Regions from separate parts of the Lysinibacillus sp. FW301-JW8 genome, predicted to be linked through region 1. Evidence: riboswitches for the same ligand, from Rfam matches in the RefSeq annotation. Region 1 holds a riboswitch; each other region holds the start of a gene.
The links. Region 1 has a riboswitch for cobalamin ahead of AC3WOM_RS04750 (hypothetical protein). Riboswitches for the same ligand answer to the same signal wherever they lie in the genome.

Region 1 (3,288 bases):
ATTAAAGTTAGAAATGGGGTAAGTCTGGGTGAAATGGTTTATAAATTTCCAATAACTGAAGAAGAATTAAAAGAAGCAGAGGAAAATAGAAAGAATTTAGAAGAAGTATTAGCAAATATGTTCCTTTACTATTATAAGTGGAAAAAAGATAATAAAATAGAGGATTAATTAAGTAGGGGGTACTTTTGAGTACGCTCTTTTTTTTTGTGTAAATCCGTTATTGTTATACTATGTAATTATGGTAAAATAATACTATAGAACATTAATTTGGGGGATGACTTAATAAATAGTGGTAATATCAAATAGTATTATTGTTAGTGTTTGGATATATTGGGTTTGCTAATTTATTTGATAAAAATAAACAAAATAGTAAACAGAAAGTAGAACTAAAGAAAGAAGATTTAAAAATTTTTAAGAACGAACCTCGAAATTCGGGGTTAGTGGAATGTGGCATTAGTTGCTCTTTTACTAATGTTTTTAACATAGGGGGAAGATAAGGTGGAAAAGAAACAAAAATCCAATAAATCAGTATTCATAATTGCTTGTATATTGCTTCCATTTATAATAATAGGATTATATGATAAATATAAAGATATAAAAGCAGAGAAACATAGCGAATATTTAGCATCATTAAATGACGAAGAAAGACTAGTATATTGTATACAAGAATATGAAAAAAATTATAATACTTATAGCGATTGTACAAAAGAAGCTGGATGGTCAATGGTTGGAGACTATCCAATCTACCTAGTTGATGAATATACTGAAGAAAAAAACAAAACTCATATAGGTAATTGGAGTTACAATGAATATTTCTCCAATGAAGAATTGAAAAAAATAAAACGTGTGTATAGTGATTCTTTAGAATTAAAACATGAAAATTTGATTAACGGTAATTATTCCACTGAATCATTAAACTTTCATATAGAAGAATTAAGTATAGGAAGATTATTATCTATTAAAAAAGAGTTACTCAATCCAGATTTAGAGAACCGACTTTATACAGATGACATATTAGCAGCCATCCAAGAAGTTGAAGAAAAAAGACAAGTTGAACATGAAAAATGGGAAAAAGAGCGTTTTGAAAAAGAAGTGTACCAGTATATGAAGGATGCTTATAATCAAATTACCAACTTCGGTGATAATTATGTTCCTGAAATACACGATCCACAAGTCGCTGAATTAGCAAGTAAGCAGTTTGGAATATCGACTAGTGAAGCAGGTAGTATCTATGTGAAAATGGAGATGAATAGCTATTAGAATTTGAGGGATAATTCCCCTCTTTTTTTTATTTGCAGTTTTTCATTTTGACAATAAATAGAATACATATTACAATTTAGTTTGATAGTTAGTAAGGAATAGCTACTCTACTATTTCTGACATCTTTAAAACGACTAAATTAACAACTGAATAGCGTGTAATAATAGGTGTAAATTGCGTGCAATTTGCTGAAAAGGGAAGTCGGTGCAATTCCGACACTGTCCCGCAACTGTAAATGTGAGCGACTTTTCAAATACCACTGTTTTCAACGGGAAGGGGAAAAGAAGCGATGACCATGAGTCAGGATACCTGCCTATTATGAGTACACACCATAACCCTACGAGGAATAGGAGGTGGCATGTTGACAAAACAGAATGCTCTGTTTGTCACAGTACGTCAAACGCCCAAATTAAATAAAGGTATGTGGATAAATTCCCATACATTTAGATTTGGGTACTGTTTGACCTTTTGTGATGAACGATAACAATAAATTGAAGGATTTCCTCGAATTGAAGGAAATCCTTTTTTTACTGATAACTTCCGTTTTGAAAATATGTACGAAAAGAGGATGCACATATGACGAATATTCATGTATGGCCAGCACAGGAAATGCACTTTGAGGATATGAAAATTTGTAAGCAACCACGCACTGAAGTTGCCAAGCAAGCAAAGACAAGAATGGTTGTGGAATCTCTTATTGATCAATTACTTGCAACCAGTCTTATAAGTAATCAGCGACTATTTGAACAAATTTTATATAACAAGGATATTATTTGGATTCAAAATGAAGAATATAATGGACATCTTTTCGCAAAGGCAGAGATAACAGAAAACCTGAAAACGAAAACAAATAGCTTTAAGATGTATATGCCCACGAATCCAATTGTGTATGAGGTAGATGGTGAACTTTATCATTTGATTACACGTATCGATTCAACCCGTGCCAAACCAAATCTAGAACGCCTTTCTATAGAGCCTAAGCCTATATTAAGTGCTGCTCGTGTCAATGATTTATTGTGCTCGATTGTTATGCGCTTTTATGAAACTTATTTGGACGATTTATCACGAATCGCTCAGGATAACAAACTTATTAGTTTTGTAGAGCGTGAGTATAGGCATTTTTTACAGGCTGTGAAGGAACTAAATGATTATCATTTAAACTGGCATCCGCGTGGTAATGGTCATGAGCTGTTGCTGCAATTAATTGATAATTTGCAACTTTTGAAAAGTCGGCCAGGCAAAGTGTTGACAAATTTTTCTGATTCACATAGCTATGCTGTTGTAGAACCTTCTTATAGTCTTTTTAAAGAAACAAGGCAAACTGTACGAGCTTTATAGGAAAAAGGAGCTACTTAAATCCAAGAGGAAACGGCTCAAGTTCAGGAGCAAACCGCTCCGGCCCACCCAAGAACAGCTCGGGTTCAAGCGAAAACTGCTCCGGTTCACCCAAGAATAGCTCATGTTCAAGAGGGATCCGCTCAGGTCAACCCAAATATAGCTCGGGTTCAAGAGCAAACTGCTCCGATCAGTCAAAGAACAGCTCGGGTTCAAGCAAAAACTGCTCTGGTCAGCTCAAGAAAAGCTCGGATACAAGAGCAATACGCTCCGACCAGCCAAAGAACAGCTAGGGTCCAAGTGCAAACCGCTCATATTAGTCAATATCTTCTCAATGAAGAAACAATTAATAGAATCTCAGTACAGAAACAGGACATGGTATCAATTCCACATGTCCTGTTTCTACTTTTCTAAATTATTTGATACAATGCATTGCTGCTTGTGCCTCATGCCATGGAACGGAATAGCCTTTCCCCTTTGCACAAAAAATGCTGGCGGAAGTATATTCAGGGTCGGCATTTTTATCGTAGCCGACTTGCATAATTATTTCTTCAGCATTATGACACACATCGTAGCCATCAAATTGCAGAGAAAGCACACCCTTACCATTGGTGTAGGCAGCAAAGATCGTACTATAGCTCATAAATGTCGCGACAGGGGCACGACCAGTAATAATGACAGCATCTTCAGAAA
Region 2 (3,288 bases), on a different contig from region 1:
ATGTTTCAATTGAAATAACATCCGCGTCCAATGCACTAATTGGTTCGATAAAATCATTAAATTCACAGTAGCACATATGAGTATGAATTTGCGTTTCATTCCTCACACTAGATGTGGCAAGTTTAAAGGCATTTACTGTCCATTCCAAATACGCTCCCCAATTTTCTTTACGAAGCGGCAGTCCCTCTCGTAAGGCCGGCTCGTCAACCTGAATAATGGAAATTCCTGCAGCTTCTAATGCCTCTACTTCCTGTCGAAGGGCCATGGCAATCTGATAGGTTACATCTTTTCTTGAAATATCATCACGCACAAAGGACCAGTTTAAAATTGTTACAGGACCTGTAAGCATTCCTTTAACATAGCGCTTTGTTAAATTCTGTGCATAGGCTGTTTCTGTCACAGTCATTGGTAGTTCCCATGCTACGTCGCCATAAATAATAGGTGGCTTCACACAACGAGAACCGTACGAAACAACCCAAGCCTTTTCTGTAAAAGCAAAGCCCGTTAGTTTTTCGCCAAAATATTCGACCATATCTGTTCGCTCAAATTCACCATGCACAAGAACATCTATATCTAATTCCTCTTGAATAGCAATCCAGCGCTTTGTTTCCTTTTCAACAAATGTATTATACTCATCATTTGTAAGCTGCTTCTTACGCCACGCCTGACGTGTACGTTTAACTTCATCAGATTGTGGAAAGCTTCCAATAGTCGTCGTTGGAAATAGTGGTAATTGTAATGCTTGCTGTTGAATTGTTTGTCTTGTTTTAAAATTACTGTGGCGTTCAAAGTCTTGTGTCGATACCTCTTGAATTGCCTGTTGAATCGCTTTATTTTGACGAATTTGATGGTTTTTTAATGCCTCAATAGCCTTCATGCTGTCTGATAGCTTATGATTTGCTGCACCATTTGTGTCTTGAATATAACTAGTCACTTCAACCAATTCCACTATTTTTTCATCTGCAAAGGCAAGTGCATTGTGAAGGACAGGATCAAGCTTGGTTTCTAGAGCAGTAGTGATCGGCACATGCTGTAAGTTACAGGAAGTCTGAATCCAAATGTCTTTTGATTTACTTAATTGTTCAATTGCTTTTATAGTGGCACCCACTTCTGCTAGATTTGCACGCCAAATATCTCGACCGTTAATAATACCAATGGCTAATACTTTATCCTGTGGGAAACCGTATTGACGAAGTGCCTCCATATTTTTGTGATAGCCATGCACAAAGTCTAAGCCAATCCCTTGTACAGGAAGAGTCACCAATGATTCATATGCTGACAAGGATTCAAAATATGTTTGTAGCATAATTTTCGCTTCCGGTACTGATGCAGCTAGCTGTGTATATATTTCTTGGACAAGCTTGATCTCTGCGTCATCTAAAGTTGTTATAAGTGCTGGCTCTTCTATTTGAATCCAATTAGCTCCAGCAACCACTAACTCCTTTAACACCTGCGTATAAAGTGGTATTAAGTCTAAAATGAAGGCTACCTGAGAAAGTTTGTCATAGCCTTTTGTCAGCTTACAAAATGTATAAGGACCAATTAATGTCGGCTTTGCTGTTATACCAAACGCTTCCTTCGCCTCTAAAAAATCAGCAACTATTTTATTCTCTGTTAATTGTAAAGGTTGTCCCTCATATTCTGGCACAATGTAGTGATAGTTCGTATTAAACCATTTTGTCATTTCACTAGCCACTGCCTGTTTATTGCCACGAGCTATGCCGTAGTATGTTTGTAAATCGACCTTTCCGCCTTGCCATTGAAAGCGTTTGGGAACCAATCCGAACATGATAGCAGTATCCAGCATTCTGTCATACAATGTGAAATCTCCGACTGTTATAACATCTAGCCCCAGTTGAAGTTGCTTTTCAATACGTGCTAATCGTATATCCTTCAGCTGCTGCAGAAACGCTTCCTCTGTCAATTCCTTTTTCCAAAATAATTCTAATGCCTTTTTCCATTCTCGATCCTCTCCAATATATGGATAGCCAATTGCTGTACTTGTATACGTCATGTTACTCTCTCCTTAATTCGTAAAATAAAAAAAGCCATTTCCCGTTATTGGAAAATGGCTGACATTGTTTATCAAACATACAGAAATAATACGATTTATTTTAAAATCGTAGGATTCATTGTCGCACAGTGCCGATTGGTCACATTTCACCGCCTATTTCCACGTAGGTATTTGGTGTGTACTAGACATTGGCAGGTCTCCTGGCTTCTCATCAACACGCCTCACAGCCTTCCCAGTTTCCCAGTGGTATTTGTGATTTGCTCCGAATTACAGTTGCGGGACAGCGTCGGATTTGCACCGACTTCCCTTTTAAGCCAAATTCTCATTTGGCACCAACTCTTACACAGTATTCAATTATGCTCTTACTATAACATATATTTTTCTGAAAAGTAGCATTATTTTCAGATTTTTTTGATTCTATCCTCTAATGTTGTAGTTCTATCCGTGATCTTGGCTGATCTATCCTTCACATTTAAGGTTCTATCCACTTGTCAATCCATATATTTTTTGGTATTATTCGGTAATCGCGTGGAAATCATTCCACAATCATAACGCTAGTTTGCAATTGACTGTTCTCTATATGGTACTGTCAATCGATTCTAAATTAAAACAATTACATCCTATTGAAACATTTGTAATGAAACTGTAAATTCCGGCGATGAAGCCTTTTATATCAAGCAATTAGGTCAATTTCCAGCAACTCGTGGTAACATTTACCTCGAAGAAGCCTTACTTTTTCATGCTACGATTAATTCCAATGGCGAGCCAAAATAGGATTAATCCTAGCATTGACTTTAGGAGGTAACTAACAACATGAACAAACGTAAACGATTTTTAAGCACAACATTAGCATTGTCAATAGGTTTTACCACATTAGGAATGGTACAGCCAGCTATTCAGCCAATAGAGGTAGAAGCTGCAACTATTAATAATTTCAACAATCAACAGGCTGTTGCCGCAAAGGCAGAGCAACTAATTCAAACTGGTAAAAGTTTAATTGGAAAGGCAACATACAGCAATACGGTATACAAGCCTACATATCCATATAAATTTTCCTGCGCTTCATTTTTGATGTACATTTTCGAGAAAAATGGTGTTGATCTTGCAACGTACAATGAAGATTATATGATGAAGCAAGGAACATATGTAGCTAAAAATCAACTACAAAAAGGTGATTTATTATTCTTTAGAAGTAAAAAAACTGGCACAGATCCTGACCATGTAGGTATGTATATTGGGAATAATAAAATCATTCATATGGCTGATTCTAAACA
Region 3 (3,288 bases), on a different contig from region 1:
ACGACAATCATGCCCGTACCCCCTTGCTTCTTCGCTGCTTATAAAAAATATAGGAAAAAACAGGTGCCCCAATAAATGCAGTAATAACACCAATCGGTAGCTCCCTTGGCATAATAATTGTTCGTGCGATTAAGTCACAAATAATAAGCAATGTAGCGCCATTTAAAAATGATAATGGTAATAAATGACGATGGTCTGAGCCCCAAATCATCCTTGTCATATGTGGTACAACTAATCCAACGAAACCAATCGTTCCTGAAACAGCTACTGCTGCTCCTGTCAGCATGGATCCACCTACTAAAATTAAATACTTACTCCGCTTCACATTAACACCTAAGTGCTTTGCACGTTCTTCCCCATATAGCAGTACATTTAATTCCCTTCTTTGTGTCCAAAGCATTAATGAACCTACTATTACAAATGGGATAATCATTTGCACGAAAGGCCAGCCGCGCATGGATACTGAACCAAGCAGCCACCCTATCACTTGCCGCAGCTCCTCACCAGATAAGGCAATCATTAGAGAAATAAGTGAGCCTAAAAATGAGCTAAAGATGACCCCAGTTAAAATCAGCGTTTCCATTTTCAATGAACGATCTACTATTCTTGCAAAGCTCATGACTGCTACCATCGTTAACACTGCTCCAAGCATACTGAAGGTTGGCAATGCATAGAGTCCAACTACTGGAATTGATATGCCAAAAAATATTGTCATTACGGCTCCAACTGATGCACCTGAAGAAACACCTAATGTATAAGGGTCTGCTAAAGGGTTTTTTAACAAGCCCTGAAAAGCAGCTCCTGCAATGGCAAGTGACGCACCCACAAGCCCTGCTAGGAAAACTCGTGGCAGGCGTATTTTCCAAAAAATATTGGCAGCCGTTTCATCAGCTGCTTTATTCCACAATACCTCTAGCGGAATATGAACAGAGCCTATTGCTACGCCGCACCAGATGCTGATGATAAGAAGCGTTATGGCGGTTACATAGGCTGCAACTATTTTACTCACTCAAATGCCTCGGGGTAGATAGCTTTCGCTAATTCTTCAAGTCCCTCTCCTAAACGAGGTCCTTGACGACTTGTTGTACTCTCATCTACCTGAACAATGGCTTTATTTTTCACAGCATTAATTGTGTCAAAGCCAGCACGCTGTGGTAGCTTTGTTAAAATATCAGGTACATAATGATATGTCACCACGATGACATCTGGATTTTTTGCAATAATTTGTTCGGAACTGATTTCATACCAGCCTGCTGTATCTGCTGCAACATTTTCGGCATGAATCATATTTAATATTTCATTCATAAATGTATCTTTACCAGCTGTAAATATTTGTGGCTCATCAGATGCTTCTACAAAGACTTTCTTTGGCTTTACATCCTCGAGTTTTGCTAGAACCTCTTCTACTTTTGCCTTCATATCTTTAATAATTTTTTCGGCCTCAGGTAATTTCCCAGTTGCACGACCTAGTTGTTCAATTGTTGTATATGTCTCATTAAAGTCCTTCGCATCTTTTACAACAAAAACCTTTAAACCGGCAGATTCAAGCTGTTCAATGGCCCCTGCCGAAAGTGTCATACTCGATTCATGAGCAAACACAATATCTGGATTTAAGGCAATAATTTGCTCATTATTATATTCCATGCCGCCAACTTTTTGCTTTTCAGCTGCCTCTGCAGGATAATCATCATTATCGGTAACACCAATTATTTCATTGTTTAAGCCAAGAGCAAATAAAATCTCTGTGTTACTTGGAATAAGAGAGACTATTTTCTCAGGGGGTGCTTCCAGCGTAATATCCTTGCCAACAGCATCCGTTATCGTCATTGGGAATGTTGCTTTGTCTACCTGTGATGTTTCTTGCTGCTCAGAAGATGCGGGCTTTTCATTTTTTGCCCCTTCCCCACAGGCCACAAGTAAGCCAATTGCCAAAAATGCGGCCAATCCTAATTTCCAAAATTTCTTCATGTGAATCCTCCTAGTTTATCGGTGCCTATATTGTAACAACTTATTTTGCTGATGGATCGGTAATCGACAAACTTTGTAAGTTTATCGCCCACTTTTTCTAATCAAAACAAATACCCCTCATTCAAAGTGAGGGGTAATAGTGCACAAAAATACGCAAAATCCACCACCCTATCCTCGTAGGTTGAAAAGTGTTTCTATAAAGGCAGGTCTCCTGGCTTGTGCTACATACGTTTTTTCAAGCCTTCCCGAAAAACTTTCAGTGGCGTACATTGAAAAAACTAGCACATACAGTGGCGGGACCGCATCGGAATATCACCGATTTCCCTTTTCACTTTACATAAGTAAAGAACCTTTATAATATTCAGTTGATTTTATTATACATGAAAACAAAAGAAGTCGCCTACCAATCTAGACGACTTCCCCTTTATTAAATGATATCTGTAAAATACTGGACTGTTTTCATCGGTGCCCCTAGTTCTCTTAATGCCCATGTATGCTCTAAATAAATATCTGCCAGCTTTTCATATTTCCCCCCGAATCTGTGTGCCCATTCAACTGCTACAACACTTTCATACATATGCGCCATTTTTTCTGCTACCGCTTTTGCCTCAAATGTTTTCGTTGCTTCATCCAAAGAGCTAAATGTATGCAATGTCGATTTCAAATGCACTAATTGTTCCATTACTAATTGGACTAGAGGGCTGTCAGCTAACTTAGCTAAGCGCTCCTCCATAACACGTACAAACAACTCATGGGCTTGGAATTTATCTACTAAACGAATCAGCTCCAATGCCAGTATATTGGCAGTTCCTTCCCACACCGTAAGCACCTGTGCATCTCTTAGTAAGCGAGGTGTTACAAAGTCTTCAATATAGCCATTTCCACCATGTAATTCAATCACTTCACTCGCATATTTCACCGCTTGCTCGGCTGTTTCCTTTTTCATAATGGCAATATTTAAACGATTCATGATCATATCCTCATGATTGCCCTGACCACTTGTCACTTTATCATATAGCTGAATAAGATCAAAAACTGTTGTTACTTCTACATGAAGCTTTGCCGCTAATTTTCCTAGTGTATCCTGAATCATTGGGTATTGCGTTAAAGGCTTACCAAAGGCATAACGATTTGTCACATAATGCTTTGCCTCTAAAAAGCCGCGTCGCATAATACCTATAGAAGCTACAGCATTGCAAATTCTTGATAGATTAAGTGCCTCTAGCATATAATAAATCCCTTTATTGGGCTCACCTACAATATAGCCAAGTGCACCCTCAAATTCTACTTCACCAGAGGGTACTGCCTTCACACCGAGCT

Region 2: another riboswitch for cobalamin. It lies ahead of metE (5-methyltetrahydropteroyltriglutamate--homocysteine S-methyltransferase); the one in region 1 lies ahead of AC3WOM_RS04750 (hypothetical protein).
Region 3: another riboswitch for cobalamin. It lies ahead of AC3WOM_RS11230 (ABC transporter substrate-binding protein); the one in region 1 lies ahead of AC3WOM_RS04750 (hypothetical protein).

Annotation. Positions count from the first base shown of each region.
Region 1 is NZ_JBYTBB010000007.1:55,332-58,619, forward strand. It holds gene AC3WOM_RS04740 (hypothetical protein) at 1-168, shown strand, start outside; gene AC3WOM_RS04745 (hypothetical protein) at 499-1,260, shown strand; cobalamin riboswitch at 1,409-1,591, shown strand; gene AC3WOM_RS04750 (hypothetical protein) at 1,837-2,598, shown strand; gene AC3WOM_RS04755 (GTP-binding protein) at 3,011-3,288, opposite strand, start outside.
Region 2 is NZ_JBYTBB010000034.1:5,756-9,043, forward strand. It holds gene metE (5-methyltetrahydropteroyltriglutamate--homocysteine S-methyltransferase) at 1-2,014, opposite strand, end outside; cobalamin riboswitch at 2,188-2,366, opposite strand; gene AC3WOM_RS14475 (NlpC/P60 family protein) at 2,828-3,288, shown strand, end outside.
Region 3 is NZ_JBYTBB010000022.1:51,182-54,469, reverse strand. It holds gene AC3WOM_RS11240 (adenosylcobinamide amidohydrolase) at 1-11, opposite strand, end outside; gene AC3WOM_RS11235 (FecCD family ABC transporter permease) at 8-1,009, opposite strand; gene AC3WOM_RS11230 (ABC transporter substrate-binding protein) at 1,006-1,968, opposite strand; cobalamin riboswitch at 2,153-2,337, opposite strand; gene AC3WOM_RS11225 (acyl-CoA dehydrogenase family protein) at 2,396-3,288, opposite strand, start outside.